DNA from 3 places in the Streptomyces sp. NPDC057617 genome. Region 1 is predicted to be linked to each of the others. Evidence: predicted binding sites of a transcription regulator. Region 1 holds the regulator's gene; each other region holds the start of a gene.
What was found. The regulator HrcA, encoded in region 1, represses chaperone genes, less so after heat shock. The targets are predictions, from matches to a motif close to TTNGCACTCNGNNNNNCNGAGTGCNAA.

Region 1 (10,638 bases):
CCGCCCGGGGCTCAAGACCGTCTGGGCCCGGCTGCCGCTCGAAGGCCGGGACACGGGGCCGGGCCAGCCGGCCGAACCCGCGGTGCGCCGGGGGCTGCGGGCCGCGGAGATCCTGGCGCCCGCGTCGCGGCGCGCCGTACGGGACGATCCCGAGTGGGTCGGCCGGGGCGCGCTGTCGTTTCTCGCGGAGGCCTCCGAACTGCTCGCGGGGCAGCTCGACGAGGATCTGATCGCTGCGCTGGCGGGGCAGTTGCTGGTGCCGCGGCTCGCGGACTGGTGCGCGGTCTGGCTGGACGGCGAGAGCGGGCAGGCGGGCAGCGCGCCCCGGCTCGCGCGGGTCTGGCACGCCGACGAGTCGAGGACCGGGGAGCTGCGGGCGGTCCTGGAGAAGGAGCCGCCGCGGCTGCCGGACCTGCCGCGGGGCGGAGCGGTACGGGTGCCGTGGCCGGGCGGGGGCGGTACGGGCGGTACGGGCGTCGGCGCGGGCGGTACGGGGGCCGGTGGCGGTACGGGTACTACGGGCTCCGGTACGGGCAGTGCGGGGACGGCTGGTCCCGAGGCGGGCGCGGGCGCGAACTCCACGGACTCCGGCGCCGATACGACCGGAGGCGAGGGCACTGGCGCTGATGGCGTCGGCGGCGACGGCGCGCTCGCCTGCCGGCTCGTCGCGAACGGGCGCTCGCTCGGCACCCTCATGCTCGGCAGACCCGGCGGGGCCGGCGTCCCCGACGAAGTGACCGCCCTCGTGGAGGACTTCGCGCGCCGCGTCGCCCTCGCCATCGGCGCGGCCCGCCGCTACAGCCGCCAGGTCACCATCAGCCGTGTCCTGCAACGCGGTCTGCTGCCCAGCCAGGTCGCCCGTATCCCCGGTGTCGCCAGCTCCCTGGTGTACGAACCGAGCGACGAGGGGCTCGCGGGCGGCGACTTCTACGACGTCTTCCCCTGTCCGCCGGGCGACCGCTGGTGCTTCATGCTCGGCGATGTCCAGGGCAGCGGCCCCGAGGCGGCGGTCGTCACCGGCCTCGCCCGTCCCTGGCTGCGGCTGCTGGCCCGGGAGGGCTATCGCGTCGGCGGGGTTCTCGACCGGCTCAACCGGCTGCTTCTCGACGATGCGACGGAGGCGGCCGAATCGGCGTCCCTGGTCGTCGCCGCGGCGACCGGGACGAGTCCTGGTACCGGTACCGGCAGTGGCAGCGCTGGTGGCGCGGGCATGGGTGCGGGTGCGCAGGGCGCCGTACCGGCTCCGGGCGAGGGCGGCGGGCAGGCGCGCTTCCTGTCGCTGCTGTACGGGGAGCTGATGCCGCTGCCGGGCGTTGGAGGCGGCGTACGGTGCACCCTCGCCAGCGCCGGCCATCCGCTGCCGCTGCTCCTGCGGCCCGACGGGACGGTACGGGTCGCCGCGGAGCCGCAGCTTCTGCTCGGGGTCGAGGAGGACGTCACGTACGAGAGCCGTACGTTCGACCTGGAGCCCGGCGACACCCTGCTCTGTGTCACCGACGGGGTGACGGAGCGGCGCTCGGGGCCGCGGATGTTCGACGACGGCGACGGGCTCGCGCGGGTGCTGGCGGAGTGCGCCGGGCTGACGGCGCAGGGGGTCGCGGACCGGATACGGAAAGCGGTGCACGAGTTCGCGGAGGCACCGCCGGGGGACGATCTGGCGCTGCTGGTGCTCCAGGCGGAGTGACGCCGGGGCGGGCCGACGCCGGGGCGGGCCATCGCCGGAGTGGGCCGGCGACGGAGTGGGGTGCCGCGGGAACCGCGCGGACCGGGCAGCCCGGCCCGTACGGGACAGCGGTCGCCGTACGGGGCACTGGACGCCGTACGGGACACTGGACGCATGCCTTCCGCACTGCCCGACGGCGAGCCCGTACCCGAGACCGGAGCGCTGCCCGCGCATGCGCTGACGGGCGCGGCGGACCGGCCGCTCGGCTTCTACCTGCACGTTCCGTACTGCGCGAGCCGCTGCGGCTACTGCGACTTCAATACGTACACGGCGACCGAGCTGCGCGGCTCGGGCGGTGTGCTGGCGTCCCGCGACAACTACGCCTCGGCCCTCGTCGACGAGGTACGGCTGGCCAGAAAGGTGCTGGGCGACGACCCGAGGCCCGTACGTACGGTCTTCGTCGGCGGCGGTACGCCCACGCTGCTGGCGGCCGCGGATCTCGTACGGATGCTGGGGGCCGTCCGGGACGAGTTCGGGCTCGCGGACGACGCCGAGATCACCACGGAGGCGAATCCGGAATCGGTCGGTCCGGAGTATCTGGCGGCGCTGCGGGAGGGCGGCTTCAACCGGATCTCCTTCGGGATGCAGAGCGCGAAGCAGCACGTACTGAAGGTGCTGGACCGTACGCACACGCCCGGACGGCCGGAGGAGTGCGTGGCGGAGGCCCGCGCGGCCGGGTTCGAGCATGTGAACCTCGACCTGATCTACGGCACGCCGGGGGAGAGCGACGACGACTGGCGCGACTCGCTCGCGGCGGCGGTGGGGGCGGGGCCCGACCATGTCTCGGCGTACGCGCTGATCGTGGAGGAAGGTACGGGGCTGGCGCGGCGGATCCGGCGCGGCGAGGTCCCGATGACGGACGACGACGAGCACGCGGACCGGTATCTGATCGCGGACGCGGTGCTGGCGGAGGCAGGCTTCTCCTGGTACGAGGTGTCCAACTGGGCCACCTCGGAGGCGGCCCGCTGTCTGCACAACGAGCTGTACTGGCGCGGCGCGGACTGGTGGGGCGCGGGGCCAGGGGCACACAGCCATGTGGGCGGGGTGCGGTGGTGGAACGTCAAGCACCCGGGTGCGTACGCGGCGGCACTGGCGGCGGGCCGGTCGCCGGGCGCGGGCCGGGAGATCCTCTCGGCGGAGGACCGCCGGGTGGAGCGCATCCTCCTCGAACTCCGCCTGTCCGCAGGCTGCGAGCTGTCCCTCCTGACCCGCGAGGGCCTGACAGCAGCCGCCCGCGCGGTAACGGCGGGCCTGCTGTCCCCGGAGCCGTACGAGGCGGGGAGGGCGGTACTGACACTGAGGGGCCGCCTACTGGCGGACGCGGTAGTGAGGGACCTGGTCGACTGACGGGGTGCGCCGGGAGGCGCCCGCTGACGGCCCGCCTGGCGGCGGGCCGGGGTTACCCACTCGCTCCGCGCGTGCGGGTGGGATGCAGGGGTGCGGGTTCTCCTGTGGGCGGTTGCTCGCCGTCGGCGTCCGCGGGCCCGCGGCGGGGCGTGGGCTGCGCCCGCCTGAGGGCCGCCTGGCGCGGCCCCTGTGTACCCAGCCGCTCGCGCTGTGCGCTCACAGCGCGCCCCGCGCCGAGGCGCCGTCGGCGGTGCCGACGCGGCGCGGGCTGCGCCCGCCGTGCAGCGGCGCTCGTGCCCGCCCTCCGCGCGGGTACGCGGCGCGGAGCTGCCGTTTCCGGGGGCCCGGGGGTACTCGTACCCCTGAACACACCCCCCGCGCCCGCAGAGCGCGGTTCGGGGTCCCGGGGCTTGCCCCGGGTTCGGGAAGGGGCGGGGTGGGGAAAAGCCCCCGACCGCCCACGCCCGCGCGGGCAGGGGTGCCGGGGTCCCGGGCCGACCGAGCCGGGCCCCTGAGCCTGTGCGCTCAGGGGCCCGGGCCTGCCCCGGTTGTGGGCCGGCCCCGGGCCAGGTACTACCGCGCCGCGAGCCGGCGCACCGAGCCAGGCCGCCCCGCACGGGCGCGTCCCGGACCAGCCGTCCGCGCCCCACCCCCCCCGCTCAACCCTCCGGCATCGTGACGAAGTCGATCAGTTCCTCCACACGACCCAGCAGCGCCGGCTCCAAGTCCCTGAACGTCCGGACCCGTGACAGCACCCTCCCCCACGCCGCGCCCGTGTTCTCCCCCCACCCCAGCGCCCGGCAGACGCCCGTCTTCCAGTCCTCGCCCTTCGGGACCGTCGGCCATTCGGGGATGCCCAGGGACGACGGTTTGACCGCCTGCCAGATGTCGATGTACGGGTGGCCGACGACCAGCACGTCCGGGCCGGTGACCTGTGCCGCGATGCGGGATTCCTTCGTACCCGGGACCAGGTGGTCGACCAGGACGCCCAGCCGGGCGTCGGGGGCCGGGCCGAACTCGGCGACGACGGCGGGGAGATCGTCGATGCCGCCCAGATACTCGACGACCACGCCCTCCACGCGCAGATCGTCGCCCCACACCTTCTCCACCAGCTCCGCGTCATGGCGGCCCTCGACATAGATCCGGCCCGCCCGCGCCACCCGCGCGCGGACCCCCGGCACGGCCACCGAACCGGACGCCGTACGGGCCGGGCGTACCGGGCCCGCCGCTGTCGGGCGGACCAGGGTGACCACCCGCCCCTCCAGCAGGAATCCGCCAGGAACCAGAGGGAACACCCGGTGCTTGCCGAACCGGTCCTCCAGGGTGACCGTCGGCCCCTCCGCGGTCCGCTCGCAGCGGATCACCGCGCCGCAGAAGCCCGTCGACACCTCCTCGACCACCAGATCCGGTTCCGCGGGGACCTCGGGCGCGGGCGTGGACTTCTTCCACGGCGGCGTCAGATCGGGGCTGTAGCTACGCATTCGCAAGACGATAGGCCGCCCGCGCCACAACGGCTACGGCATCCAGGCCCCGTCTCGGGCCGACCCCGCCAGTACCGCTACGACCCCCCGAACCGCCGCGCCAGCGCCTCCCGTTGTGCCCGTACGAACGCCGCGTCCACCACCGCCCCGTGCCCCGGCACATACACCGCGTCCTCGCCGCCCAGCGCCAGCAGCCGGTCCAGGGCCGCCGGCCAGCGGGCCGGGATCGCGTCGGGCCCCGCCTGCGGCTCACCCGACTCCTCCACCAGATCGCCGCAGAAGACCACCGGAGGAGCCGCAGGAGCCCCAGAGCCCGCCGAAGCCGCCCCTGCCCCCGCCGAAGCCCCCGGCACCAGCACCGCCAGATCGTGCGCCGTATGCCCAGGCCCCACATTCACCAGCACCGCCCGCCGCCCCCCGCCCAGCTCCAGCACCAGTTCCCCGGACACCTCGTGCCGCGGCACCACCAGCGCCTCCACCGCCCGCGCCGTCCCGTCCGCGTCGGCCCCCAGCCGTACCGCCTCCTCGTACAGCCCCGGCCCGCCCCCCGACAGCAGCCGCGCCATCCCCACCGCCCCGTACACCTCGACCCCCGGGAACGTCGCCGTCCCCAGCACATGGTCGAAGTGCGGATGGCTCAGTGCGACATGCGTCACGCGCCGCTCGCCGAGCAGCGACCGCACACCCGCCCGGAGCCCCGCGCCGTCCTGGAGCGTCGCGCCCGTGTCGTACAGCAGGACGGAGTCCTCGCCGACGACCAGTCCGGCCGTCGCGTCCCACCCCGGCAGCCGGCGCCGCCCCACTCCGGGGGCCAGCCGCTCCCATCCGTGCTCTTCCCAGCGGAGATCCCAGCAGAGGTCCATACCAGGACGCTACGGGACGCTACGGAAACGGCGCCCCCGCCGACCGGCGCGATCGGGCGTTACCGTGCCCGGCCACCCTTGCTAGGGGTGTACCCCACGGCCGTACACTAACGGGGGGAGTGTTGGCACTCCCTGTGAGCGAGTGCCAAGAGCAAGTACCAAGCAGCCCAAGTACCAAGCCCAAGTACCAAGCAGTGACACGGCAAGAAGTGATACGGCCCGGGACCACGACCGTAGCTGGAGGTGTGCGCGATGCTCAGCGAACGCAGACTCGAGGTCCTGCGCGCCATCGTCCAGGACTATGTCGGCACGGAGGAGCCCGTGGGCTCCAAGGCGCTCACCGAGCGCCACAAGCTCGGTGTCTCGCCGGCCACTGTCCGCAATGACATGGCGGTCCTGGAGGACGAGGGCTTCATCGCCCAGCCGCACACCAGCGCGGGACGCATCCCGACCGACAAGGGCTACCGGCTCTTCGTCGACAAGCTGGCCGGTGTGAAGCCGCTGTCCTCGCCGGAGCGCCGCGCCATCCAGAACTTCCTGGACGGCGCCGTCGACCTCGACGATGTCGTGGGCCGTACGGTACGGCTGCTCGCCCAGCTCACCCGGCAGGTCGCCGTCGTGCAGTATCCCTCGCTGACCCGTTCGACGGTGCGGCATGTGGAGCTGCTGGCGCTCGCGCCCGCCCGGCTGATGCTCGTCCTGATCACGGACACGGGACGGGTCGAACAGCGCATGATCGACGCGCCCGCGCCCTTCGGCGAGACCTCGCTCGCGGATCTACGCGCCCGGCTCAACAGCCGGATCGTCGGGCGCCGGTTCGCGGATGTCCCGCAGCTTGTGCAGGACCTGCCCGACTCGTTCGAGCAGGAGGACCGCGGCGTGGTGTCCGCCGTGCTCGCGACCCTGCTCGAAACCCTGGTCGAGGAGACCGAGGAGCGGCTGATGATCGGCGGTACGGCCAACATCACCCGCTTCGGACACGACTTCCCTCTGACCATCCGGCCGGTGCTGGAGGCGCTGGAGGAGCATGTGGTGCTCCTCAAGCTGCTCGGCGAGGCCAAGGACCCCGGCATGACCGTACGTATCGGGCACGAGAACGCCCATGAGGGGCTCAACTCCACGTCCGTCGTCGCGGTCGGCTACGGTTCGGGCGACGAGGCAGTCGCCAAACTCGGCGTGGTCGGACCGACCCGCATGGACTACCCCGGAACGATGGGAGCGGTACGCGCAGTGGCACGTTACGTCGGACAGATCCTGGCGGAGTCGTAAGTGGCCACGGACTATTACGCCGTACTCGGCGTACGCCGCGACGCATCTCAGGACGAGATCAAGAAGGCATTCCGGAGACTCGCGCGCGAGCTGCATCCGGATGTCAATCCCGATCCCAAGACGCAGGAGCGCTTCAAGGAGATCAACGCGGCCTACGAGGTGCTGTCGGACCCGCAGAAGAAGCAGGTCTACGACCTCGGCGGGGACCCCCTCTCGGCGAACGGGGGCGGGGGCGGCGCCGGCGGGTTCGGGGCCGGTGGCTTCGGCAACTTCTCGGACATCATGGACGCGTTCTTCGGTACGGCGTCGCAGCGCGGCCCGCGGTCGCGGACGCGGCGCGGCCAGGACGCGATGATCCGGCTGGAGATCGACCTCAACGAGGCGGCCTTCGGTACGACCAAGGACATCCAGGTCGACACGGCCGTGGTCTGTACGACCTGTTCCGGCGAGGGCGCCGCGCCCGGCACCTCGGCGCAGACCTGCGACATGTGCCGTGGCCGCGGCGAGGTCTCGCAGGTCACCCGGTCCTTCCTGGGCCAGGTCATGACCTCGCGGCCGTGCCCGCAGTGCCAGGGCTTCGGTACGGTCGTGCCGACGCCGTGCCCCGAGTGCGCGGGCGACGGGCGCATCCGCTCCCGCCGTACGCTCACGGTCAAGATCCCGGCCGGTGTCGACAACGGCACCCGGATCCAGCTCGCGGGCGAGGGCGAGGTCGGGCCCGGCGGCGGTCCCGCCGGTGACCTGTATGTCGAGATCCATGAGCTGGCGCACGCGGTGTTCCAGCGGCGCGGGGACGATCTGCACTGCACGGTGACCATTCCGATGACGGCGGCCGCGCTCGGTACGAAGTGCCCGCTGGAGACGCTGGACGGGATGGAGGAGATCGACGTACGGCCGGGTACGCAGTCGGGCCAGTCGATCCCGCTGCACGGGCGCGGCATCACGCATCTGCGGGGCGGCGGCCGGGGCGATCTGATCGTGCATGTCGAGGTGATGACCCCGGCGAAGCTGGACCCGGAGCAGGAGCGGCTCCTGCGGGAACTGGCGAAACTGCGGGGCGAGGAACGCCCGACGGGGCAGTTCCAGCCCGGCCAGCAGGGTCTGTTCTCCCGCCTGAAGGACGCGTTCAACGGGCGTTAGGCGCGCGCCCTGTTGGCCTCGATGCTGTCCTCAATCGCCGGACGGGCTGTTTTTTGCGGCCCGTCCGGCGATTGTAGACAACCGCCCGGACCGATTCGGAGCTGTCCCGGAGGGCATGGCACCATGCCTCCATGTCCTCCGCGTTGACCGATCTCTGCCGGTATCCGATCGTGCAGGCCCCCATGGCGGGTGGTGCCTCCTGCCCGCAGCTCGCCGCGGCCGTCTGCGAGGCCGGCGGGCTCGGCTTCCTCGCCGCCGGGTACAAGACCGCGGACGGCATGTACGAAGAGGTCAAACAGCTGCGCGGGCTGACAGGCCAGCCCTTCGGGATCAACCTCTTCATGCCCCAGACGCAGTCCGCCGACCGCGCGGCCGTGGAGGTCTACCGCAACCAGCTCGCCGGTGAGGCCACCTGGTACGAGACCCCGCTCGGCGACCCCGAGGCCGGCCGGGACGACGGCTATGAGGCCAAGCTGGCGATCCTGCTCGACGACCCCGTACCGGTCGTCTCCTTCACCTTGGGCTGCCCGAGCAGGTCGACCCTGGACGCTCTCGCCCGCGTCGGCACGTACACCGTGGTCACGGTGACGACCCCCGAAGAGGCGCAGGCCGCGCAGTGGTCGGGCGCCGACGCCGTCTGTGTCCAGGGCATCGAGGCCGGCGGCCACCAGGGCACGCACCGCGACGACCCCGCGACCGACGGCGCCGGCATCGGGCTGCTGTCCCTGGTGACCCAGGTTAAGGAGGCCGTGCAGCTTCCGATCCTGGCCGCGGGCGGGCTGATGCGCGGCGGCCAGATAGCGGCGGTGCTCGCGGCGGGCGCGGACGCGGCCCAGCTCGGCACGGCGTTCCTGGTGTGCCCGGAGTCCGGCGCCAATGTGGTGCACAAACAGGCCATGACCAATCCGCTGTTCGTACGGACCGAGCTGACCCGGGCGTTCTCCGGCCGGCCCGCCCGTGGCCTGGTCAACCGCTTCATGCGGGAGCACGGCCGGTACGCCCCGGCCGCCTACCCCGAGGTCCACCACCTCACCTCCGGGCTGCGCAAGGCCGCGGCCAAGGTGGGCGACCCACAGGGGATGGCGCTCTGGGCGGGACAGGGCCACCGTATGGCCCGCGAACTGCCCGCGGGACAGCTTGTCGAGGTCCTGGAGACCGAACTCGAAGCGACCCGCGCCTCCTTGGCGGGCAGCGCCTCGTGACCGCTCCGGTCTTTCTCGTCGAGGGCGGCGCGCCGCGCGTCGGTACGGTCGTCCTCGACGGCCCCGAGGGGCGCCACGCCGTCTCCGTACGGAGGCTGCGCGTCGGCGAGGAGATCGTCCTGACGGACGGCGCGGGCACCGGCGGGTACGGGACGGTCGCCGCCGTCGAGGGCAAGGACCGGCTGGAGGTCACGGTCACCGAGGTACGGACCGAGCCGGAGCCCTCGCCCTCGGTCACCGTCGTCCAGGCGCTGCCCAAGGGCGACCGCGGCGAACTGGCCGTCGAGACGATGACCGAGACCGGCGCCGACACCATCGTGCCCTGGCAGGCGGCCCGCTGTGTCACCCAGTGGAAGGGCGAGCGGGGCGCCAAGTCGCTCGCCAAGTGGCGGGCCACGGCGCGCGAGGCGGGCAAGCAGTCGCGCAGGCTGCGGTTCCCGGAGGTCATGGACGCCATGACCGGCAAACAGGTGGCCGCGCTGCTCGCGGACGCGGACTTCGCCGCCGTCCTGCACGAGGAGGGCAGCGAACCGCTGGCCACGGCGCCGTTGCCCGCTTCGGGCCGGATCGTGCTGGTGGTGGGGCCCGAAGGGGGCGTGTCCCCCGAGGAGTTGGCGGCTTTCGCGGAGGCGGGGGCGAAGCCGTACCGCCTGGGCCGTACGGTCCTGCGCACCTCGACGGCGGGGACGGCCGCCACGGCCCTGCTGCTCGGCCGCACCGGCCGCTGGTCCTGAGGCCCTGAGCCTCCGAGTCGGCGAGCCCTCCGGCCGGCCGCCCGGGCCTTCGGTGCTTTCCGCGGCCGGTCGGGCGGCCCGTACTCGCCACCCACTGGACAGCGGCCCACCGCCGCTTCATAGGGTGGTGACATGTCCGACGAGTCCCCGCTGATCCGGAGCCTGCGCGCCGCTGTGGCCGCGGCCCCCGACGACGTACCGCTACGGATCCATCTCGCCGAGCTGCTGCTCGGCGCCGGACACGCGGAGGAGGCGGTGGCCGAGGCGGCCGTGGCGCTCCAGCACGCTCCGGGGGACGCCGACGCGCGGGCGCTGATGCTGCGCGCCATGGGAATGCCGACAGCTCCAACGCCGCCACCCTCAATGCCGTCTCCCCCAATTCCGTCGCCTCCTAAGGAGGAGGACGCTTCCCGTCAACCTCCGTCCACTGCGGGTGAATTCGACTGGACCGCGGCCGAGCGGGAGATCAGCGACGCGATCCCGCCCCGCTTCGTCGCCCCCGAGGAGTCCGCGCCGCACCGGGCGCCGGAACCGCCCCTCGCCTCCGACGGCGGCGGCGAGGACTCCGCCACCGCCTCCGCCTGGGACGTCGATGCGCCGGGGTCCGTCACCCTCGCCGATGTCGGCGGGATGCGGGAGGTCAAGGACCGTCTGGAAGCCGCCTTCCTGGCGCCGATGCGCAACCCCGAACTGCGCAGGCTGTTCGGCAAGAGCCTGCGCGGCGGGCTGCTTCTGTACGGACCTCCCGGCTGCGGCAAGACCTTTGTGGCCCGGGCCGTCGCGGGCGAACTGGGCGCGAGTTTCCTGTCCGTGTCGGTCAATGACGTCCTGGACATGTGGATCGGCAACTCCGAGCGCAATATGCACGAGGTGTTCCAG
Region 2 (10,638 bases), on a different contig from region 1:
TGCTCTCCGTACCCACGCAGGCGAACTTCCTCACCCAGCTCTCGGACGCCGGAAAGGTCAACCGCATCCAGTACGGGCTGCCCTTCATAGCCTCCGCCCGGCTGCTCTTCTACAACAAGAAGCTGTTCGAGTCGGCCGGGATCGAGGCGCCCAAGAACTGGGACGACATCAAGACCGACGCCGAGGCGCTCAAGGCGAACGGTGTGACGACCCCCATCGCGCTTCCCCTCGGCTCGGAGGAGGCGCAGGGCGAGACGATGATCTGGCTGCTGAGCGGCGGGGGCGGCTACACGAACAATGTCGACGACTCGTACGACATCGACTCGGACCAGAACGTCAAGACGTTCGAGTGGCTCAAGAAGAACCTCGTCGAGGAGAAGCTGACCGGCCCGGTCGCCCCGTCGAAACTCGACAGGACCACCGCGTTCAAGGCGTTCACCAGCGGTCAGGTCGGGATGCTGAACGGGCATCCGACACTGCTGCTCGACGCGGAGAAGGAGGGCATCGACGTCGGGATCCTGCCGCTGCCGGGCTTTGACGGCAAGCCCAAGCCGGCGATGGGTGTGGCCGACTGGATGATGGCCTTCAAGCAGAACAAGCACGGCCAGGAGATCGGTTCTTTCCTGGACTTCGTGTTCGAGGACAAGAACGTGCTCGACTTCGTCGGGCAGTACGACCTGCTGCCGGTCACGTACAGCGCGAACGAGGCGATGGCGGCGGACACGCAGTACAAGGACCTGGCCACGTTCCAGAAGGTGCTGCCGACCTCGGAGCTGTATCCGTCCGGCAAGAGGTCCTGGGGCGGCGTCAGCCAGGACATCAAGGACAACATCGGGCAGGCGGTCGAGCCGGGCGGGAATCCGGCGGCGATCCTGGGGCGGATAGCGCGGGACGCGACGGCGGCGGAGACGTCGGAGTGACGGCCGGAGTAGCGTGCCGGGGATATGACGACCGCGACGCCTGATCCCGCCCCTGATCCGGTTCCTGATCCTTCTGGGCTGTCCGCGCGGGACCGCGCCGTTCTCGCGGTGGAACGGCGCGGCTGGCCGGGCCCGGGCGCCAAGGAGCGTGCGATCAGGGAGGACCTGGGCATCTCCCCGACCCGCTACTACCAGCTCCTCGGCGCGCTGCTGGACGACCCGAGGGCGGCGGAACACGACCCGGTGACGGTCAACAGACTGCGCAGAATCAGAGCGGAGAAACGAGAAAGCCGAGAGGGCTGACGCCAGCAGGCCTCCGGCCCGAGCCCGCCGCAATCCAGCCCGTCCGTGCCCGGCTGTACGGACCAGCCCGGCCAAATCAAGCCTGTCTGGCGATTGAGGACAAGGCCCCCGGGCCGGGCCAGGCCCCCCGTTCCGCCGCGCCCGCACCACCCCCGCCGATACGATCAAACGCATGGGTACCCCATACCTGCCGCAACCCACCACCCCCGCCGGCACAGCCGGCCTCGCCGCGCTTCTCGACCGCCCCGGCAACGCGGTCGTCGCCCTCGACTTCGACGGCACCCTCGCCGACATCGTCCCCGACCCCGAACAGGCCCGCGCCCACCCGCGCGCCGTCCCCGCGCTGGCCGCCCTCGCCCCGCATGTCGCGTCCGTCGCGGTGATCACCGGCCGTCCGGCCGGGGTCGCGGTACGGTACGGCGGCTTCGCCGGAGTGCCCGGCCTGGAACACCTCGTCGTCCTCGGCCACTACGGCGCCGAACGCTGGGACGCCGTCAGCGGCACCGTCCGTACCCCCGCCCCGCACGAGGGCGTCGCCGCCGTCCGCGCCGAACTCCCCGGATTCCTGGAGCGGTTCGGCGCCTGGCGCGGCACCTGGATAGAGGAGAAGGGCCAGGCGGTCGCGGTCCACACCCGCCGCGCCACCGACCCCCAGGCCGCCTTCGAGGCCCTGCGCGACCCCCTGGCCGAACTGGCGGCCCGCCACGGCCTGATCGTCGAACCGGGCCGCCTGGTCCTCGAACTGCGCCCGCCCGGCATGGACAAGGGCGTGGCGCTGCTGGAGTACGTCCGCGAGACGGGCGCCGGAACCGTCCTCTACGCGGGCGACGACCTGGGCGACCTCCCCGCCTACGCGGCCGTCGAGAAACTCCGCTCCGACGGCCACCCCGGCCTGCTGATCTGCAGCGGCTCCGAAGTCCCCGAACTGTCCGCCCGAGCCGACCTCCACCTCCCCGGCCCCGCCGCCCTCGCCGACTACCTCGCCTCCCTCGCCCGGGCCATGGACCGACCCGGCCCCGCCTGACCGGCTGGGCCTGGCCCCCTCAGGGGGTCAGGCTCGGAGGGCGGTCAGTTGGTCCAGGAACCATTGTTGTGGGGGGAGGGCCGTGGCGGCTGCGGAGAGGCGTTTGGCGCGTTCCGCGCGGTCTTCGGGTGGGAGGGTCAGGGCCTGGTGGAGGGCCTTGGCGGTGGCGGTGATGTCGTACGGGTTCACCGTCAGCGCGGCCTCGCCCATCTCCTCGTACGCTCCCGCCTCCCGTGACAGCACCAGTGCGCAGCCGCGCTCGGAGACGACGGGGATCTCCTTCGCGACCAGGTTCATGCCGTCCCGGATCGGGTTGACCAGGGCCACGTCCGCGAGGCGGTAGGCGGCCAGGGAGCGGGCGAAGTCGTCGCGGACGTGGAGGACGACCGGGGTCCAGCCGTCCGTGCCGAACTCGTCGTTGATCGCCTCGGCCACGCGCTGGACCTCGGCGGTGTAGTCGCGGTAGACCGCCAGATCCTGCCGGGAGGGGTAGGCGAAGGCGACATGGACGACGCGTTCGCGCCATTCGGGGTGGTCGACGAGGAGCTGCCGGTAGGCGAGCAGACCGCGGACGATGTTCTTGGACAGTTCCGTACGGTCCACCCGGACGATCGTCTTCCGCGGCTCGCCGGAGCCCGGACCTGAGTCTCCTGTACGGCCGATCTGTTCGCGCAGGGTCGCGATCCGGTCCTCCACGTCCGGGCGGTGCGCGCGCTCGCGCAGGAAGTCGCCGTCCGCGCCGAGGCCGTGCACACCGATCCCGGTGTTGCCCGTACCGCCCAGCAGTTCCGTACAGCAGGCGCGGAAGGCGTCCGCCCAACGGTGGGTCAGGAAGGCCGCGCGGTCCGCGCCGAGGATGCCGCGCAGCAACTGGCGGGCGATGTCGTCGGGCAGCAGCCGGAAGTAGTCGACCGGCGCCCACGGGGTGTGCGAGAAGTGCCCGATCCGCAGGTCGGGGCGGAGCGCGCGCAGCATCCCGGGCACCAGCGCCAGGTGGTAGTCCTGCACCAGGACCGCCGCGCCCTCCGCCGCCTCGTCCGCGAGCGCCTCCGCGAAGGCGCGGTTGTACGTCTCGTACGACGCCCACTGCGCGCGGAACTCCGGGCCGAAGGACGGCTCCAGCGGTGTCTGGTAGAGCAGGTGGTGCAGGAACCAGAGCGTGGAGTTGGCGACGCCGTTGTACGCGTCCGCGTACACCTCGGGCGCGATCCCCAGCATCCGGACCCGCTGGCCGCCGGTGTCGGCCGGGTCGAGCCGTCCGTCCGTACGCCGTACCGCCTCGCGGTCGCCGTCGCCGAGCGCCGCGCACACCCACACCGCGCCGTCGTCGGACCCGATGGCCGAGAGGCCGGACACCAGACCGCCGCCGCCGCGCTTCGGCGCCAGCGTGCCGTCGTCGCGCAGGGTGTACGAGACGGGGCCGCGGTTGGACGCGACGAGGATCTGGGCGGGGTGGACCTGGGGCCGGGGGGGCGGCTCGGTAACCATGTGCCGAACCTAGCCCGTCCCGTAAACGCTCAAACGTACGGACGGTGTGGCGTGCGCCCCGTCGGAGAGGCAGCCAGGTCAGGCGCCTGCTGCCGTCGAGCCCGGTCCGCCCGGCCCCGCCCCGTCGAAGCTCAGCGGCGGCCGCGGGTCGCCGCCAGTGCCACCGCCCCCGCGCCCGTCAGCGCCAGTGCCACCCCGCCGAGCAGCCACAGCCGCTCCGCCACGCCGCCGGTGTCCGCGAGATGGCCTTCCAGCGGTTCGTGCACCGCGCCCTCCACGGCCTCCCGTGCCGGGCCGTATACCCCTGCCCGGTCCGCCGGCGGCTGGTCCGCGGCCAGCGCCTGTCCGGACGCAAGCGGTGTGAGCGCGACCAGTGTCCCGGCCAGCACCCCGATTGCCCGGCTGATAATCACATCTTTTGCCCTCATAAGGGTGCAATGTAAGCAACTGATGTGATGATGCGCGGTTACGCCGCGCGTCCGGCCGTGTACTCCGCGATCTCCCGCATCGGCGGCCGCTCCTCCGTGTCCACGGAGTAGGTGCGCGGTACGAACCCGTCCTCGCCCCGGTCGAACTGCGTCAGCTCCGGACGTACCAAATGCGCGCGGGACAGCCGCAGTTGGGCCGTACGGTAGATCGCCGCGGCCATCCGCCCCAGCGCCCGGTCGTCCTGGTGGCGGTGCAGCCGTACGCCCACATCGACCTGGCCCAGCGCGTCCAGGCCCACCGTGTGCAGCGCGTCGACCAGCAGCCCCAGCTCCACGCCGTACCCGACCGGGAACGGCAGCCGCTCCAGCAGCGAGCGCCGCGCCGCGTACTCCCCGCCCAGCGGCTGGACGAACCCGGCCAGCCGGGGCCAGTGCAGATTGAGCAGCGGGCGCGCCACCAGCTCGGTCACCCGCCCGCCCTGACCGGCCGGGCCGCCCCGGCTGCCGGTGAGAGCGCTCTCATCCAGCGGACGGTCGTACATCGCCTTCACGAACTGCACATCCGTGTCCGTCAGCAGCGGCCCCACCGTCCCGGACACGAACTCCGCCGAGAACCGGCGCAGATCCGCGTCCACGAAACACACCACATCGCCGCTCGTCACCAGCAGCGACCGCCACAGCACCTCGCCCTTGCCGGGCAGCGCGGTCAGCCGCGGCAGGATCGCGTCCCGGTGCACCACCCGCGCGCCCGCCGCCGCCGCGACCTCGGCCGTACGGTCCGTGGAGCCGGAGTCGATCACCACCAGCTCGTCGACCAGCGGCGCCCGCTCCATCAGCTCACGCCGGATCACCGACACGATCCCGCCGACCGTCGCCTCTTCGTCGAGCGCCGGCAGCACCACGCTCACCGTGGTGCCGCGCGCGGCCTTCGCCAGCAGGAGCCGGTCGAGCGTACGGTCGGCCGCCGACCAGGAGCGCCTGGTCAGCCAGCGTTCCACCTCTTCCAGCACGGTCGGTACTCTCCCTGACGTGTCGTGCGTGTCGTGAGTGTCGTGCGATGCCCGCCCATGCATGCTCACGCGTGCCCATACGTTTCACGCGTGCTCATGCATGGTCACGCGTGCCGACGTGATCCATCTCGCGGTGCGGACCACTATCTCAACCGTCCGCTCCTTCGGTTACAGTCTTGAACAACACGAGTGGCCACCGCATGCCGGGGTCGTTTCGTGAAAAAACGCGCCGGACCAGGGGTCCGACGCCATAGCGCTCATCCAGAGGGACTGAGGGAACGGCCCGTTGAAGTCCCGGCAACCCTCCCGCCGACCGCGAGGTCACGGTGGGGAAGGTGCCAATTCCGTCTTGCGGCGAAATGCGTCGTAAGGAAGATGAGGAGAAAGGGCCTCGCCATCATGGCTGTGCAGACCGTCCGCCACGCCGACGCCTCTGTCGATCTCGGACCCGCCGCCGCCCTCTCGTGCCGCGAGTGCGGAGAGCGCTTCCAACTCGGGCCGATCTTCGCCTGTGCGAGCTGTTTCGGGCCGCTCGAAGTCGCGTACGACCTGCCGAGCGGCACCCCCGAAGAGCTGAAGAAGCGCATCGCCGAAGGACCGGACAACATCTGGCGGTACGCGCCGCTGCTGCCCGTCCCCGCCGATGTGGCGAGCAAGCCGAACATCAACCCCGGCTTCACCAAGCTGGTCAAGGCCGACAACCTCGCCCGCGAACTGGGCGTCACCGGCGGCCTGTACGTCAAGGACGACTCCGGCAACCCGACGCACTCCTTCAAGGACCGGGTCGTCGCCATCGCCGTCGAGGCCGCCCGCGCCTTCGGCTTCACCACCCTCTCCTGCTCCTCCACCGGCAATCTGGCCGGCGCGGTCGGCGCCGCCGCAGCCCGCGCCGGCTTCCGCTCCTGCGTGTTCATCCCGCACGACCTGGAGCAGGGCAAGGTCGTCATGGCGGCGGTGTACGGCGGTGAACTCGTCGGTATCGAGGGCACGTACGACGATGTGAACCGGTTCTGCTCGGAGCTGATCGGCGACCCGCTGGGCGAGGGCTGGGGCTTCGTCAACGTCAACCTCCGCCCGTACTACGGCGAGGGCTCCAAGACCCTCGCGTACGAGATCTGCGAGCAGCTCGGCTGGCGGATCCCCGACCAGATCGTCGTCCCGGTCGCCTCGGGCTCGCAGCTCACGAAGATCGACAAGGGTCTCCAGGAGCTGATCAAGCTGGGGCTGGTGGAGGACAGGCCGTACAAGATCTTCGGCGCCCAGGCCGAGGGGTGTTCGCCGGTGTCCACCGCGTTCAAGGCCGGGCACGATGTCGTACGGCCGCAGAAGCCGGACACGATCGCCAAGTCGCTGGCGATCGGCAACCCGGCGGACGGACCGTACGTCCTGGACATCGCCCGGCGTACGGGCGGGGCGGTCGAGGACGTCGACGACGAGCTGATCGTCGAGGCGATCAAGCTGCTGGCGCGCACCGAGGGGATCTTCGCGGAGACCGCGGGCGGGGTGACGGTCGGTGTGACGAAGAAGCTGATCGACGCCGGTCTGCTCGACCCGGCGCTGACGACCGTGGTCCTCAACACGGGTGACGGACTGAAGACCCTGGACGCCGTGGCGGCGACGACGGGGCCGACCGCGACGATCCGCCCGAGCCTGGACGCGTTCCGCGAAGCCGGCCTGGCCCGCTGAATCCCGACGACGTTACCGGCGTTACGGAAAGCCGGAAGACGGAAGGCAGAACACCACTATGAGCGTCAATGTCCGCATCCCCACCATTCTCCGTACGTACACCGGCGGTCAGGCGGAGGTCCCGGCCGAGGGGGCGACCCTCTCCGAGGTCATCCAGTCCCTGGAGGCCAACCACCCCGGCATCGCCGCGCGCGTCCTGGACGACCAGGGCAAGCTGCGCCGCTTTGTGAACGTGTACGTGAACGACGACGATGTCCGTTTCGAGCAGGGCCTGGAGACCGTCACCCCGGCGGGCGCGGGCGTGTCGATCATCCCCGCGGTCGCCGGGGGCTGAGCCTCCCCGAGCCCCCGGAGCCCTATGCCCCGCCGGTGCGGCTCGTTCTGACGGCTCCCCCGATGGTCCCCCGATGGTCCCCCGATGGCTCCCTCCGCGAAGCAAGCGGAGGGAGCCATTCTCTATGGTTGAACGCGATAGAGTATGGGAACGCCCCTCCGCCGCCCCTGCCGCGCGTGTATCAGAACGCGACAACATGGGGGCAAAGTCCTGGTGTTGTTTGCGCTATAGGTGCGCTTTGCCCGGCCCGACTTGCCCGGGAACGCAGCGAATTCGTCGCTATGCGTGTTCAGCCATGCCCAGAATTCTCGTCCGATTGACCTGTTGCAGAGGGCAGTTGGGCAGATACATTCAGCCGCGGTCGACGCGTTCCGGCGCGAAGTGTGGCCCCCTGGAAGGGCCAGTAATAGGGGAGTTAGGCATGGCTCAGGGCACCGTCAAGTGGTTCAACGCGGAGAAGGGGTACGGCTTCATCGCGGTCGACGGTGGTGCGGATGTTTTCGTCCACTACAGCGCGATCCAGATGGACGGTTACCGCACCCTTGAAGAAGGTCAGCGAGTGGAGTTCGAGATCTCGCAGGGCCAGAAGGGTCCGCAGGCGGACATGGTCAAGCTCGCCGTCTGATCCCGGCGCGATCGGCCACCGACGCACTCAGCTCACGCGCGAGGGGCCCGTATCCCAGAGATGGGGATACGGGCCCCTCGTGCGTGCACACGCGCGGTACGCGCTCGGGGTGCCCGCGGGCGTACCCGTACCCGTGCCTCGAAGGGGTCGCGGGAGCCGGGGGAGCTTGCACTCTCGGGGGTCGAGTGCTAATCATTGGCGTTAGCACTCTGCAAGTGAGAGTGACAACTTGAGGACCGGGTCAGTGAGGCCCGAAGAGCCGGTGGGGCAAGGAACCGCACGGCTCTCAGGCCGTCCGTCGCGGGCGCCGTCGCGGTCCGTTCCACCCGCCCCCTGGGCCTGGCGGCCCGGGGAGACCCCTGTCCGGGAGGACCACTTCACATGGCCAAGATCATCGCGTTCAACGAGGAGGCACGGCGCGGTCTCGAGCGCGGGATGAACCAGCTCGCCGACGCCGTCAAGGTCACCCTTGGCCCCAAGGGCCGTAACGTCGTCCTCGAGAAGAAGTGGGGCGCCCCCACGATCACCAACGATGGTGTGTCCATCGCCAAGGAGATCGAGCTCGAGGACCCGTACGAGAAGATCGGCGCCGAGCTGGTCAAGGAAGTCGCCAAGAAGACGGACGACGTCGCCGGCGACGGTACGACCACCGCGACCGTGCTCGCCCAGGCGCTCGTCCGCGAGGGCCTGCGCAATGTGGCCGCCGGTGCCAACCCGATGGCCCTCAAGCGTGGTATCGAGAAGGCCGTCGAGGCCGTCTCGGGCGCTCTGCTGGAGCAGGCCAAGGACGTGGAGACCAAGGAGCAGATCGCTTCGACCGCCTCCATCTCCGCCGCCGACACCCAGATCGGCGAGCTGATCGCCGAGGCCATGGACAAGGTCGGCAAGGAAGGCGTCATCACCGTCGAGGAGTCCCAGACCTTCGGGCTGGAGCTTGAGCTGACGGAGGGTATGCGCTTCGACAAGGGCTACATCTCGGCCTACTTCGCCACCGACATGGAGCGTATGGAGGCGTCCCTGGACGACCCGTACCTCCTGATCGTCAACTCCAAGATCGGCAACGTGAAGGACCTCCTTCCGCTGCTGGAGAAGGTCATGCAGTCGGGCAAGCCGCTGCTGATCATCGCGGAGGACGTCGAGGGCGAGGCGCTGTCGACCCTGGTCGTCAACAAGATCCGTGGCACCTTCAAGTCGGTTGCCGTCAAGGCCCCGGGCTTCGGCGACCGCCGCAAGGCCATGCTCAACGACATCGCCATCCTCACCGGCGGCACGGTCATCTCCGAGGAGGTCGGCCTGAAGCTGGAGAACGCCGGCCTGGACCTGCTGGGCCGCGCCCGCAAGGTCGTCATCACCAAGGACGAGACCACCATCGTCGACGGTGCCGGTGACAGCGACCAGGTCGCCGGGCGGGTCAACCAGATCCGTGCCGAGATCGAGAACAGCGACTCGGACTACGACCGCGAGAAGCTCCAGGAGCGCCTCGCGAAGCTGGCCGGCGGCGTGGCCGTCATCAAGGCCGGTGCCGCGACCGAGGTCGAGCTGAAGGAGCGCAAGCACCGCATCGAGGACGCGGTGCGCAACGCCAAGGCGGCCGTCGAGGAGGGCATCGTCGCCGGTGGTGGCGTGGCTCTGCTCCAGGCCGCTTCGGTCTTCGAGAAGCTGGAGCTGGAGGGCGACGAGGCGACCGGTGCCAACGCCGTCAAGCTGGCGCTGGAGGCCCCGCTCAAGCAGATCGCCGTCAACGGTGGCCTCGAGGGCGGCGTCGTCGTCGAGAAGGTCCGGAACCTGACGGTCGGCCACGGTCTGAACGCCGCGACCGGCGAGTACGTCGACATGATCGCCGAGGGCATCATCGACCCGGCGAAGGTGACGCGTTCCGCGCTGCAGAACGCGGCGTCCATCGCGGCGCTGTTCCTGACCACCGAGGCCGTCATCGCCGACAAGCCGGAGAAGGCCGCGGCTGCGGCTCCGGGCGGCATGCCGGGCGGAGACATGGACTTCTGAGCCACTTCGGCTCGGATCCGGTCCTTCTGTACTGAGGGCGGCACCCCTGTGGGGGTGCCGCCCTCGGGCGTTTCCAGGGTGACCGGCCAGTGGGTGCGGTCACCTTCCGGGGCTGGTTCCGGGGCTGGTTCCGAGGCGGGGAAAGGCCGTTGAGGTGAGGTCCTCGGAGAGGGTCCACAACCGGCGTGCCAGGGACGGGTCCTGGGCGGTGGGGGTGCGGGTGGCCCGGGTGGGGTGACCGCGGAGTTCGCCCCGGCCGTCGGGGCCGATGTAGGCGGCGCCTTCGAGGTCCTGGGTGGCGGCGAAGAGCGTCGGCAGGGCGCCGGCGGAGCCGCTCTGCATGACCAGACGGCCGACGGTCGCGGCGACCAGGCTCATGAGCGGGCCGAGGTGCCGGTTCAGTCCGGTGGCCGCCGCGCCCGGGTGGGCGGCGAGGGCGAGGAGCGGGGAGCGGGCCTCGGTCAGCCGGCGTTGCAGTTCGAGGGTGAAGAGCAGGTTGGCGAGCTTCGACTGCCCGTAGGCGGCGGAGGCGCGGTACGGGCGGCGCCGCCAGTTCGGGTCGTCCAGGTCGAGCGTGGCGTTCTTGTGGGCGTTGGACGCGAGGGTGACCACCCGGCCGGTGATCCGGGGGAGCAGGAGGCTGGTCAGCACGAAGTGGCCCAGGTGGTTGGTGCCGAAGTGGGTCTCGAAGCCGTCGGCGGTGCGGCCGTACGGGACGTTGGCCACGCCGGCGTTGTTGATCAGGATGTCGACCGGGCGGTCCCAGGAGGCGGCGAAGCGGCGGACCGAGGCGAGATCGGCGAGGTCGAGAGGGAG
Region 3 (10,638 bases), on a different contig from region 1:
GGCGTTCCGCCGTGGCCGTACCAGAGCACCGCCTCCTTGACGTCCCCGGAGTCCGAGATCCACTCGGCCTCGAAGTCGTCGGGGATCAGCTCGTGCGGAATGCCGGGCGCGATTTTGACCGCGCCCGTGCCGGCCCGTCGTACCGCCTCGACCGCCCATGACAGCGGCGGTGAGTAGGCCTCCGGATCGAAGATCCTGCCCCGGCCGCCGCGCCGGGCGGGGTCGATGAAGACGGTACGGGCGCCGGTCAGGTCGTACTCCGTGACATCGGCGCGCGTCACGGTTGCGGGCGGAGCGGCCGGAGCCAGGGTGCGCAGGTTCGCGGCGGCGATTTCGCAGGTCAGCGGGTCGAGGTCGACGGCCGTTACGGCGAAGCCCGCGCGGGCCAGCTCGATCGCGTCGCCGCCGATGCCGCAGCAGAGGTCGGTGATCCGGTGCTCCGGGGCCAGCTCGCGGAACCGGGCGGCCCGGTGGGCGGCGACGGTGGAGCGGGTGGCCTGTTCGATTCCGTCCGGCGTGAAGTACATGCGGTACGCGTCCTCCGCGCCGAACTTCGCCACCGCGCGCTGGCGCAGCCGCGCCTGGGTCAGCGCCGCCGAGACCAGCTCGGCCGGGTGCTCGCGGCGCAGCCGGGTGGCGAGGGCGAGTTCCCCGGCGGGGTCGTGGCCGCGCAGCTCGGCGAGGAGCGCCTGGCCCTCGGCGGAGAGCAGTGGCGCGAGCAGTGGGGAAGCGGCGCGGAGGGAGGCGGGGGCGCTGAGCGGGGAAGCGGCGTGCGGGGGTGCGGAGGCGCGGTCGGTCACCCGGCCCATTGTGGGCCAGCCGGGCGATGGTGGGCGCCCCGGCGGCGCTGTCGTCCGCGCGCGGGCACCCCGCGCTGACAGGATCCGACACCATGCAACTAGTACGACAAAACGAAGAAATGATGACAAGGGTGACGGCGAAGGGAGGCGGGAGCGGCACGGGGGGCAGGCGGGGCACAGGCGACAGGGGCAAGCAGGGGGGTACGGGCGCAGCCGCAGGCACAGTCGCAGGCACGAGTACGGGCGCAGCCGTAGGCACGGCCGCAGGTACGGGCACGGGCACGGGCACCCGTACGCGCACCGCAGCCGCAGGCACGGCCACCGCCACCGGCGCACCCAGTACCCGCCCGCCGCGCCTCCGCGGCAGGCGCAGTCGCGCCGTGCTGGCCGTACTCCTCGTCGGTGCGATCGGCTGTGGCTGCACCGCCGGCACCGGCGAAGTGCCCAGGCCCGGCGCCCCGCACCCCGGCCAGCCGGGCGGTCCCGGCCACGCCGCACAGGAGGCCCCGGCCGGGATGATCGCCGGTTACGCGGACAATCTCCGCCGCAACCAGGCCGCGCGCGCCATCGCCGCCAAGAAGTGGGGGCTCGACGCCACCCCGCTGCCGGCGCCCAGACCGCCGAGCGTCAAGCCGGTCATCACCACCCGCCAGGGCTTCGAGGTCGAGAACAGCGAGGATCTGCCGCCGATCTTCACCACCGTCCCGACCAAGGACAAGGTCGTCTTCCTGACCATCGACGACGGCTCCGAGAAGGACCCCGAACTGCTCCGGATGATGAGCGAGCTGAAGATCCCGTACACCGCCTTCCTCAGCGACTACGTCATCAAGGACAACTACGGCTACTTCAAGCAGATGCAGGACCAGGGGGTCACGCTCAACAACCACACCCTCAACCACCCCTATATGCCGGGCCTGTCGTACGAGGAGCAGAAGCGGGAGATCTGCGGCCAGCAGGACAAACTCCAGAAGCGGTACGGGCACCGCCCCACGCTCTTCCGGCCGCCCTTCGGCAACTACAACCGCGACACGCTCGTGGCCGCCAAGGAGTGCGGTGTGAAGGCGGCACCCATCTGGGCGTCGGAGGCGTTCCCCGACCACATGGAGTGGCGCGAGTGGGACAAGGACATCCACCCCGGGGACATCATCCTGACCCACTTCCGGGGGCAGGACGAGTGGCCGGGCTCCATGCCCGACATGATCCGGCATGTGATGAAGGTGATCACGGACAAGGGGTACTCCGTGGGCAAGCTGGAGGACTACGTATGAGGCGGGAGGGGTCCCGATGAGGCCCGCACACCGGCTGATGGCCGGGGTGTTCGCAGCCGGAGCGCTGGCGGCCGGCGCACTCGTCACCGCCGGCTGCGCGCAGTCGTCCGATCCTGTGGATCCGATCGAACGGCTCGGCCGCAAGGCGGCACAGAAGGTCGGCCCGCATGCCTCAGGCCCGCATGCCTCAGCCCCGCACGCCTCGCACGTGGCGCCGGGCGCATCCGGCGCGTCCGGGCCCGGCGCCGTACGCCTCGCCCGCCCGCCCCGCGAGATGTGCCCGGGAGAGCGGCCACTCACGGGTACGGAAGGGTCGGACGCAGACGCAGACGCAGACGCGGGCGCCGACACGGATTCGGCCGCAGACGCCGATACGGATATGGAACAGCCGGGCGTGAACGAGGAGGACCATCTCTGAACGTCACCGCGTTGTCCACAGGTGTGTGCGCTGTTCGTACTGTCGTACGGAACCCAGGCCCTGGTCACGGCGTTTCCGTATCGAGACCGAACCGCCACGCCCAGCCGTATTGGCACTCCGCTTGACCGAGTGCTAATCGCGGCCATAGTCTCGGGTCTGGCACTCCCCAGTGGAGAGTGCCAAAGCGCGACTGGCAGATCCGGCACCCGCGACGACGGATCGACCTTGTCGCCACCCTCAGACAGTTAACCCCGTGAGATCTCCGAAGGGGGAGGTCGGATCGTGACGACCGCCAGCACCAAGGTTGCCATCAAGCCGCTCGAGGACCGCATTGTGGTCCAGCCGCTCGACGCCGAGCAGACCACGGCCTCTGGCCTGGTTATCCCGGACACCGCCAAGGAGAAGCCCCAGGAGGGCGTCGTCCTGGCCGTCGGTCCGGGCCGTTTCGAGAACGGCGAGCGGCTTCCGCTCGACGTTTCCGTCGGCGATGTCGTTCTGTACAGCAAGTACGGCGGCACCGAGGTGAAGTACAGCGGCGAGGAGTACCTCGTCCTCTCGGCTCGCGACGTGCTCGCGATCATCGAGAAGTAATCACCCACGTTCGAGTTTGCTTGTGAACCGCGCCCCTGGCCGCCCTGCGATTGCCGGGCGGACAGGGGCGCGGTTCATGTGAGAGGACAGAGAAGCTCCCATGGCGAAGATCCTGAAGTTCGACGAGGACGCCCGTCGCGCCCTCGAGCGCGGCGTCAACAAGCTTGCCGACACGGTCAAGGTGACGATCGGCCCCAAGGGCCGCAATGTCGTCATCGACAAGAAGTTCGGCGCCCCCACCATCACCAACGACGGTGTCACGATCGCCCGTGAGGTAGAGATCGACGACCCGTACGAGAACCTGGGCGCGCAGCTCGTGAAGGAGGTGGCGACCAAGACCAACGACATCGCGGGTGACGGCACCACCACCGCCACCGTGCTGGCCCAGGCGCTGGTCCGCGAGGGCCTGCGCAATGTCGCCGCGGGCGCGTCCCCGGCCGCCCTGAAGAAGGGCATCGACGCCGCGGTCAAGGCCATCTCCGACGAGCTGCTGTCGACCGCCCGTCCGATCGACGACAAGTCCGACATCGCCGCCGTGGCCGCGCTTTCCGCGCAGGACCAGCAGGTCGGCGAGCTGATCGCCGAGGCGATGGACAAGGTCGGCAAGGACGGTGTCATCACCGTCGAGGAGTCCAACACCTTCGGTCTGGAGCTGGACTTCACCGAGGGCATGGCCTTCGACAAGGGCTACCTGTCGCCGTACATGGTGACCGACCAGGAGCGTATGGAGGCCGTCCTCGACGACCCGTACATCCTCGTCCACCAGGGCAAGATCTCCTCCATCCAGGACCTGCTGCCGCTGCTGGAGAAGGTCATCCAGGCGGGTGGCTCCAAGCCGCTGCTGATCATCGCCGAGGACGTCGAGGGCGAGGCGCTCTCCACCCTCGTCGTCAACAAGATCCGTGGCACCTTCAACGCGGTCGCGGTGAAGGCCCCCGGCTTCGGTGACCGCCGCAAGGCCATGCTCGGCGACATCGCCACCCTCACGGGCGCGACCGTCATCGCCGAGGAGGTCGGCCTCAAGCTCGACCAGGCCGGTCTCGACGTGCTGGGCTCCGCCCGCCGCGTCACCATCTCCAAGGACGACACGACCATCGTCGACGGCGGCGGCAACACCGGTGACGTCGCGGGCCGGGTCAACCAGATCAAGGCCGAGATCGAGTCCACGGACTCCGACTGGGACCGCGAGAAGCTCCAGGAGCGCCTCGCGAAGCTGGCCGGCGGCGTGTGCGTGATCAAGGTCGGCGCCGCCACCGAGGTGGAGCTGAAGGAGAAGAAGCACCGTCTGGAGGACGCCATCTCCGCGACCCGCGCCGCGGTCGAGGAGGGCATCGTCTCCGGTGGTGGCTCCGCTCTGGTGCACGCCGCCAAGGTGCTGGAGGGCAACCTCGGCAAGGAGGGCGACGAGGCCACCGGTGTCGCGGTCGTCCGCCGCGCCGTCGTCGAGCCGCTGCGCTGGATCGCGGAGAACGCGGGCCTTGAGGGCTACGTCATCACCGCGAAGGTGGCGGAGCAGGACAAGGGCCACGGCTTCAACGCCGCGACCGGCGAGTACGTCGACCTGGTGAAGGCCGGTGTCATCGACCCGGTCAAGGTCACCCGTTCGGCGCTGGAGAACGCCGCGTCCATCGCGTCGCTGCTGCTCACGACCGAGACGCTGGTCGTCGAGAAGCCGGCCGAGGAAGAGCCCGAGGCGGGCCACGGCGGCCACGGCCACAGCCACTGAGGCCTGGCGCGTACGACCGTACGGTCACACCGAGGCCCGGCACCCCGCTCAGGGGCTGCCGGGCCTCGGCGCGTCCCACGACCGGTCCGCACCAGTGCGCGGCCCCCGGCGTCCGGGCCTCGGCACGACCGGCCGGGACACCGACGCGTCGCCTCGCGTCCGGCCGGCACGCCGGCACATCGCTTACTGAGGCCCGTACTTGCGGCCCGTCTTCGAGGTGATTCCGCCCAGCAGGCCGCGGGGCGCGAGTTTCACCGCGCCCATCAGCGCCTTGTACCGCGGGTCCGGTACGGAGACCGTCCTGCCGCGGGCCAGATCCGCCAGCGCCGCCTCCACCACCCGGTCCGCGTCGAGCCACATCCAGCCCGGGATGTTGTCCGTACCCATGCCGGCCCGCTCATGGAACTCGGTCCGTACGAACCCCGGGCACAGCGCCATCAGCCGCACCCCCGTCCCCGCCAGATCCCGGGACACGCCCTGGGTGAACTGCACGACCCAGGACTTCGAGGCGCCGTACGTCCCGCGCGGTACGAACGCGGCCACGGACGCCACATTGACGACTCCGCCCCGGCCCCGCTCCCGCATCCCCGCCACCCCCGCCGAGGTCAGCCGCAGTACCGCCTCGCAGTGCACCTTCAGCATCGTCAGCTCGTCGGCCATGGAGACTTCGAGGAAACGGCCCTTGTTGCCGAAGCCCGCGTTGTTGACCAGCAGATCGACGGGCTGTCTGCGGTCCGACAGCCGCCTCTCCACCGACGCGATCCCGCTGTCGGTGGAGAGGTCGGCTGTCAGCACCTCGGCCTCGATGCCGTGCCGGTCGTGCAGCTCGGTGGCCTGGTCCCGCAGGCGCGCGGTGTCACGCGCCACGAGGACGAGATTGTGCCCGTCCGCCGCCAGCCGGCGCGCGAAGGCCGCGCCGATCCCGGCCGTCGCGCCCGTAATCAAAGCAGTCGTCATACGGGCACGTTAGTGCCTGGATCAGTGCCCCTGATGTGCGTGGACGGCAGATGGACGACCCGCCCGCTGCCCCTTCTCGACCACGACGAACTGCCCCATCATCCCCTGGTCTTCGTGGTAGAGCAGATGGCAGTGGTACATGTACGGGGCATTCGGGTCGGCCGGTCCGTCGAAGCGGATCGCCAGCTTCACCGTCGTACGGTCCGGCAGGAAGACGGTGTCCTTGGCGCCGCGCAGGGCCGGTCCCGGCGCGTGGCCGTTCACCGACAGGACCTTGAACTGCACCCCGTGGACATGGAAGTTGTGCGGCATCCCGTTGGTGTTCCGTACGGTCCAGATCTCCGTGGCCCCGCGGGTGACGGTGTCGTCGATCCGGCCCATGCTCATCGGCCTGCCGTTGATCCCGCTCACCTGGAGGTTGAAGAACCGCCCGCGCGCGGCACCCGAACCGTCGGGTATCTCGGGCTTCTCCAGGGTGGCGGGCAGCGCGGGCGAGTGCCGCAGGTGCTTCTGGGCGCGCAGTTCCAGTACGTCGAAGGTGTCGTCGCCGCCGTTGAAGCGCTGGTTGTAGAAGTCCTGGCCGATGGAGAGCGGGTAGCTGCGCAGTACGGTGCGCTCCCCGGGCCGTACCCGTACCACGATCTCGGCGCGCTCGCCCGGCGAGAGCTGGATCCGGTCCATGGGCGCGGCCTTCTCCAGCAGCCCGCCGTCGGTGGCGATGAGCGAGAACTCCCGGTCGTCGTCGAAGCCGAAGTCATAGGTGCGGGCGGACGAGGCGTTGAGGAGCCGCAGCCGTACGAGTTCGTCGCCGACCACGCGGTACGGGTCGAGGGTGCCGTTCACCATCGTCCGGTCGCCGAGGAAGCCGACGGTCTGCAGCAGCCCGTGGCCGTGGTCGAAGCGGGCCCCGTCGAACTTCACGTCCTGGACGATCAGCGGCAGATCGTTGACCCCGTAGGTGTCGGGCAGTCCGAGCCCGAGGGATTTCGCGTCGTCGAGGATGAACATCCCGGCAAGACCGCGCTGGACATGGTCCTCGGTCTCGCCGTGCGGATGCGGGTGGTACCAGAGCGTCGCGGCCTGCTGGTCGATCTTCCAGTGCGGTGACCAGGTCGCTCCGGGGGCGACCATCTGGTGCGGGCCGCCGTCCATCGCCGCGGGCAGCCGCATCCCGTGCCAGTGCACGGTCGACGCCTCGTCGAGCGTGTTGCTGACCCGTATCCGGACCTTCTCACCGCGCTGGGCGCGCAGTGTGGGCCCCAGATAGCTGCCGTTGAAGCCCCAGGTCGGGGTCTTCTGACCGGCGGTGAACTCGGTCTCGCCGGCCTGCATCCGCAGATCGAAGACCCGGGTGCCGTCGGCGCCGACCGTCGACTTGGCGAGCGGCGGTACGGCGAGCTGGTTACGGAAGGTGCCGCGGCCGGCCGTGGAGACCTTGGCGCCGGAGTACACCCAGAGGAATCCACCCCCGGCCGCCACGGTCAGGACGATCCCGCAGGACACGAGAATGATGAGGAGACGCTTGAACCCAGACATGATCCGAGCGTCCCGGCGGGCCAGGGCCCACTTCATCGGGGGCGCCCCCGAGGCACCCCCGAGACCCCGCCCGTCACTCTCAGGGGCATCCCCTACGCATGAAGTATTCCGCCCAACCCGCCCCAGGTCAGGGCCGTTTCACCATGCGCACCAACCCTTAGGGGCACACCCGCGCCGCCCTGCTAAGGCGTTGCGCCCGCGCTGTCCCGCCCGTACCGCTCGACGTACTCGCGCGCCTTCTTCAGCTTCTCGGAGTGGAGCGCCTCGCCGGCCGCGAGGAGGCGCGGCAGCAGCTCCCGTTCGGTGGTGACGGCACGGAAGGCCAGGGACACCGTCACCTCGTGCGCGGGCCGGTGGACGATCTCGATCGGATCGCCCGCACGGATCTCACCCGGAGTGATGACCCGCAGATACGCTCCTGTCACCGCCTGGCCCGTAAAGCGCTTGATCCAGCCGCGCTCGCCGAGCCACGCCTGGAACGTACGGCACGGAATCCGGCCGCTTGTTGCCTCCAGCACCACATCGGGGCCGATCCGCCAGCGCTCCCCGATCTTCGCGCCGGTGATGTCCACCCCGGAGGTGGTGAGATTCTCGCCGAACACGCCATTGGGCAGTGACCGGCCCAACTCCCTTTCCCAGAAGTCGAGATCCTCCCGCGCGAACGCGTACACCGCTTGGTCGCTGCCGCCGTGGTGGCGCAGATCGCAGACCGTGTCCCCGACGATCCCGCTGCCGCCCTCGCCCTTGCGACCGGGATCCGCCACCCGTACGGGGCCGTCGGCCGGACGCTTGTCGATACCCGTGAGGCCGCCCGGTGCGTCGGAGTACTCGACGGCCTTCGGCCGCCCCACATTCACGGTCAGAAGTTTCATACACCCCACGCTATCCGCCGCCTTCTCACGCGCCCTTTGAAATTCCGTGCCCCGCCGACTCCGTGAACTCCCGTGCTTCAACTTGCTTCAACTCCCTGCTTCTCAAACAAATTCACCATTATCTGGCGGCTTCCCAAAGAGTCGCTTATGGTGGAGAAATGATCGAGGCCCGCCATCTCCGTGTGCTGCGCACCGTGGCCGCCACCGGCTCCTTCTCGGCGGCGGCGCGCGAGCTGGGCTGCACACAGCCGGCGGTCAGCCAGCAGATGAAGGCGCTCGAATCGTCCGCGGGCACCCCGCTGATCGTCCGCACCGGCCGCGAGACCCGGCTGACGGAGGCCGGGGAAGTGCTCGTACGGCACGCGACGGGCATACTCGCCGGACTCACCGCCGCCGAGGAGGAGATGGCGGCCATCGCGGGGCTGCGGGCGGGGCGGGTCAGGCTCGTGTCGTTCCCCAGCGGCAGCTCCACGCTGGTGCCCGCCGCGCTCGCCGCGCTGCGCGCCGCCCACCCCGGCACCCGGGTCTCGCTCGTCGAGGCCGAGCCGCCCGCCTCGGCGGCGCTGCTGCGGGACGGCGACTGCGATGTGGCGCTGGCGTTCCGGTACGGCGGCTCGGCGGGGGAGTGGGACGACCTGGTTGTACGCCCCCTGCTGGTGGACCGGCTCGTCGCGGTGGTCCCCCAGGGGCACCGGCTCGCGGACGCGGGGACGGTACGGCTCGGGGAGCTGGCGGACGAGCCGTGGATCGCGGGCTGTCCGCGCTGCCGCGGTCAACTCGTCGACGCCTGCGAGGAGTCGGGGTTCACACCCCGTATCGATTTCGCCACGGACGACTATCCGGCCGTGATCGGCCTGGTCGCGGCGGGGCTGGGGGTGGCGATGCTGCCCGAGCTGGCGCTGGAGTCCGTACGTCCGAAGGGGGTCCGTACGCTCGCGGTCGAGCCGTCGGTCCGCCGGGAGATCGTCGCGCTGACGCTGCCGGATCTGGCGTCCGTACCGGCGGTGGCGGCGACATTGGATCAACTGGTCCTGGCCGCCGCGCGCTGATGCCTCGCGGGCGGGAGCAGCGGGAGTTCGCGGTCGGGAGCGGCAGGAGTGCGGAGGGCTGCCGAGATGGCGGGAGCCGAGATTGCAGGAACGTTTCTGCGCTGATTCCGTCAGGCTTCCGTCAATCTTCGGAGTGGCCGTTGGCCCCGTTGCCGCCGCCGTTGGCCGACGAGGGCGCCGAATTGGGGGCCGATGACGAGGGAGCCGAGGCCGACGCCGTGATCAGCCGGGTGCGGGCGCGGCCCATGAGTTCCTCGCGCTCGTCCTCGGTCAGCCCGCCCCACACGCCGTACGGTTCGCGCACCGCCAGCGCGTGCGCCGCGCACTCCGCGCGTACCGGGCAGCGCATGCACACCTCTTTCGCCGAGTTCTCTCGCGCGCTGCGTGCGGCACCTCTTTCGCCCTCGGGGTGGAAGAAGAGTGAACTGTCGACGCCACGACAAGCCGCCAGGAGCTGCCAGTCCCACAGATCTGCGTTCGGTCCGGGAAGGCGGGAGAAATCTGCCATTGCTCATGTCCCCTTGAAACCGTGCTGAGGCGGATACGGGCCGCTGTGGACGCCGGGTACGAGCCCCGACGCGCAACTCGCACCGGTGCTCACGACCGTACATCTACTATCCAAGTAGATGTAAATATGACTCATTGCGAATCTAGCCACAGACACCAGCAAAAGTGAAGAAAAGCCGCTAAATGGGGCATTAGCTCTGCGTGAAGCCGGGAGAACCCGGGAAGAGCGCCGTCGCTCTCCTCTGTGCGCGACCCCTCACAGGGAGTGCTGAACTCCACCGTCCGACCCGTAACTCTTTCGAGTGACCGTCGTTGAGTGTGCGAGGCGGTTGAGAGAACGAGCGCTCGGGCACATGTCCGAGGGCCGTCAACCGCACAGGTGACGATATGTACCCAGCCTGGAGGCTCAAGGTGACGCGCACTAGCTGCGGAGGACGGTCATGACATCCGTCCTCGTCTGCGACGACTCCCCGCTTGCCCGAGAGGCGCTCCGCCGCGCGGTCGCGACCGTGCCCGGTGTCGAGCGCGTGACGACCGCGGCCAACGGGGAGGAAGTCCTCCGCCGCTGGGGCGCCGACCGGTCCGACCTGATTCTGATGGACGTACGCATGCCCGGTCTGGGCGGCGTCGAGACGGTCCGGCGGCTGCTCTCGGCCGACCCCGGCGCCCGGATCATCATGCTCACGGTCGCGGAGGACCTGGACGGGGTCGCGCTCGCGGTCGCCGCCGGTGCCCGCGGCTATCTGCACAAGGACGCCTCGCGCGCCGAACTGCGCGCGACCGTCACCCAGGCGCTCGCCGACCCGACCTGGCGGCTCGCGCCGCGCCGGCTCCGCTCCGCCGAGATGGGCGCCGCGCCCACGCTCACCGCGCGCGAGATCCAGGTGCTCGAAGGCATGAGCCACGGCCGGTCG

Region 2: a site for HrcA is predicted at 8,020-8,046, ahead of groL (chaperonin GroEL). Genes of this name have one in related genera too.
Region 3: a site for HrcA is predicted at 2,596-2,622, ahead of groES (co-chaperone GroES). Genes of this name have one in related genera too.

Annotation. Positions count from the first base shown of each region.
Region 1 is NZ_JBHVGV010000006.1:38,845-49,482, reverse strand. It holds gene ACFU9P_RS16620 (SpoIIE family protein phosphatase) at 1-1,684, shown strand, start outside; gene hemW (radical SAM family heme chaperone HemW) at 1,838-3,070, shown strand; gene ACFU9P_RS16610 (DUF3097 domain-containing protein) at 3,730-4,551, opposite strand; gene ACFU9P_RS16605 (MBL fold metallo-hydrolase) at 4,629-5,414, opposite strand; gene hrcA (heat-inducible transcriptional repressor HrcA) at 5,667-6,683, shown strand; gene dnaJ (molecular chaperone DnaJ) at 6,684-7,823, shown strand; gene ACFU9P_RS16590 (nitronate monooxygenase) at 7,955-9,025, shown strand; gene ACFU9P_RS16585 (16S rRNA (uracil(1498)-N(3))-methyltransferase) at 9,022-9,759, shown strand; gene ACFU9P_RS16580 (ATP-binding protein) at 9,892-10,638, shown strand, end outside.
Region 2 is NZ_JBHVGV010000011.1:143,578-154,215, reverse strand. It holds gene ACFU9P_RS26090 (ABC transporter substrate-binding protein) at 1-920, shown strand, start outside; gene ACFU9P_RS26085 (DUF3263 domain-containing protein) at 945-1,223, shown strand; gene otsB (trehalose-phosphatase) at 1,396-2,247, shown strand; gene ACFU9P_RS26075 (trehalose-6-phosphate synthase) at 2,275-3,735, opposite strand; gene ACFU9P_RS26070 (hypothetical protein) at 3,867-4,163, opposite strand; gene ACFU9P_RS26065 (glucosyl-3-phosphoglycerate synthase) at 4,202-5,173, opposite strand; SAM riboswitch class I at 5,428-5,555, shown strand; gene thrC (threonine synthase) at 5,573-6,859, shown strand; gene ACFU9P_RS26055 (ubiquitin-like small modifier protein 1) at 6,918-7,193, shown strand; gene ACFU9P_RS26050 (cold-shock protein) at 7,615-7,818, shown strand; gene groL (chaperonin GroEL) at 8,200-9,822, shown strand; gene ACFU9P_RS26040 (oxidoreductase) at 9,922-10,638, opposite strand, start outside.
Region 3 is NZ_JBHVGV010000002.1:79,958-90,595, forward strand. It holds gene ACFU9P_RS05825 (SAM-dependent methyltransferase) at 1-809, opposite strand, end outside; gene ACFU9P_RS05830 (polysaccharide deacetylase family protein) at 1,181-2,068, shown strand; gene ACFU9P_RS05835 (hypothetical protein) at 2,085-2,486, shown strand; gene groES (co-chaperone GroES) at 2,769-3,077, shown strand; gene groL (chaperonin GroEL) at 3,178-4,803, shown strand; gene ACFU9P_RS05850 (SDR family NAD(P)-dependent oxidoreductase) at 4,987-5,760, opposite strand; gene ACFU9P_RS05855 (multicopper oxidase family protein) at 5,782-7,296, opposite strand; gene ACFU9P_RS05860 (MOSC domain-containing protein) at 7,479-8,168, opposite strand; gene ACFU9P_RS05865 (LysR family transcriptional regulator) at 8,327-9,217, shown strand; gene ACFU9P_RS05870 (WhiB family transcriptional regulator) at 9,339-9,725, opposite strand; gene ACFU9P_RS05875 (response regulator transcription factor) at 10,165-10,638, shown strand, end outside.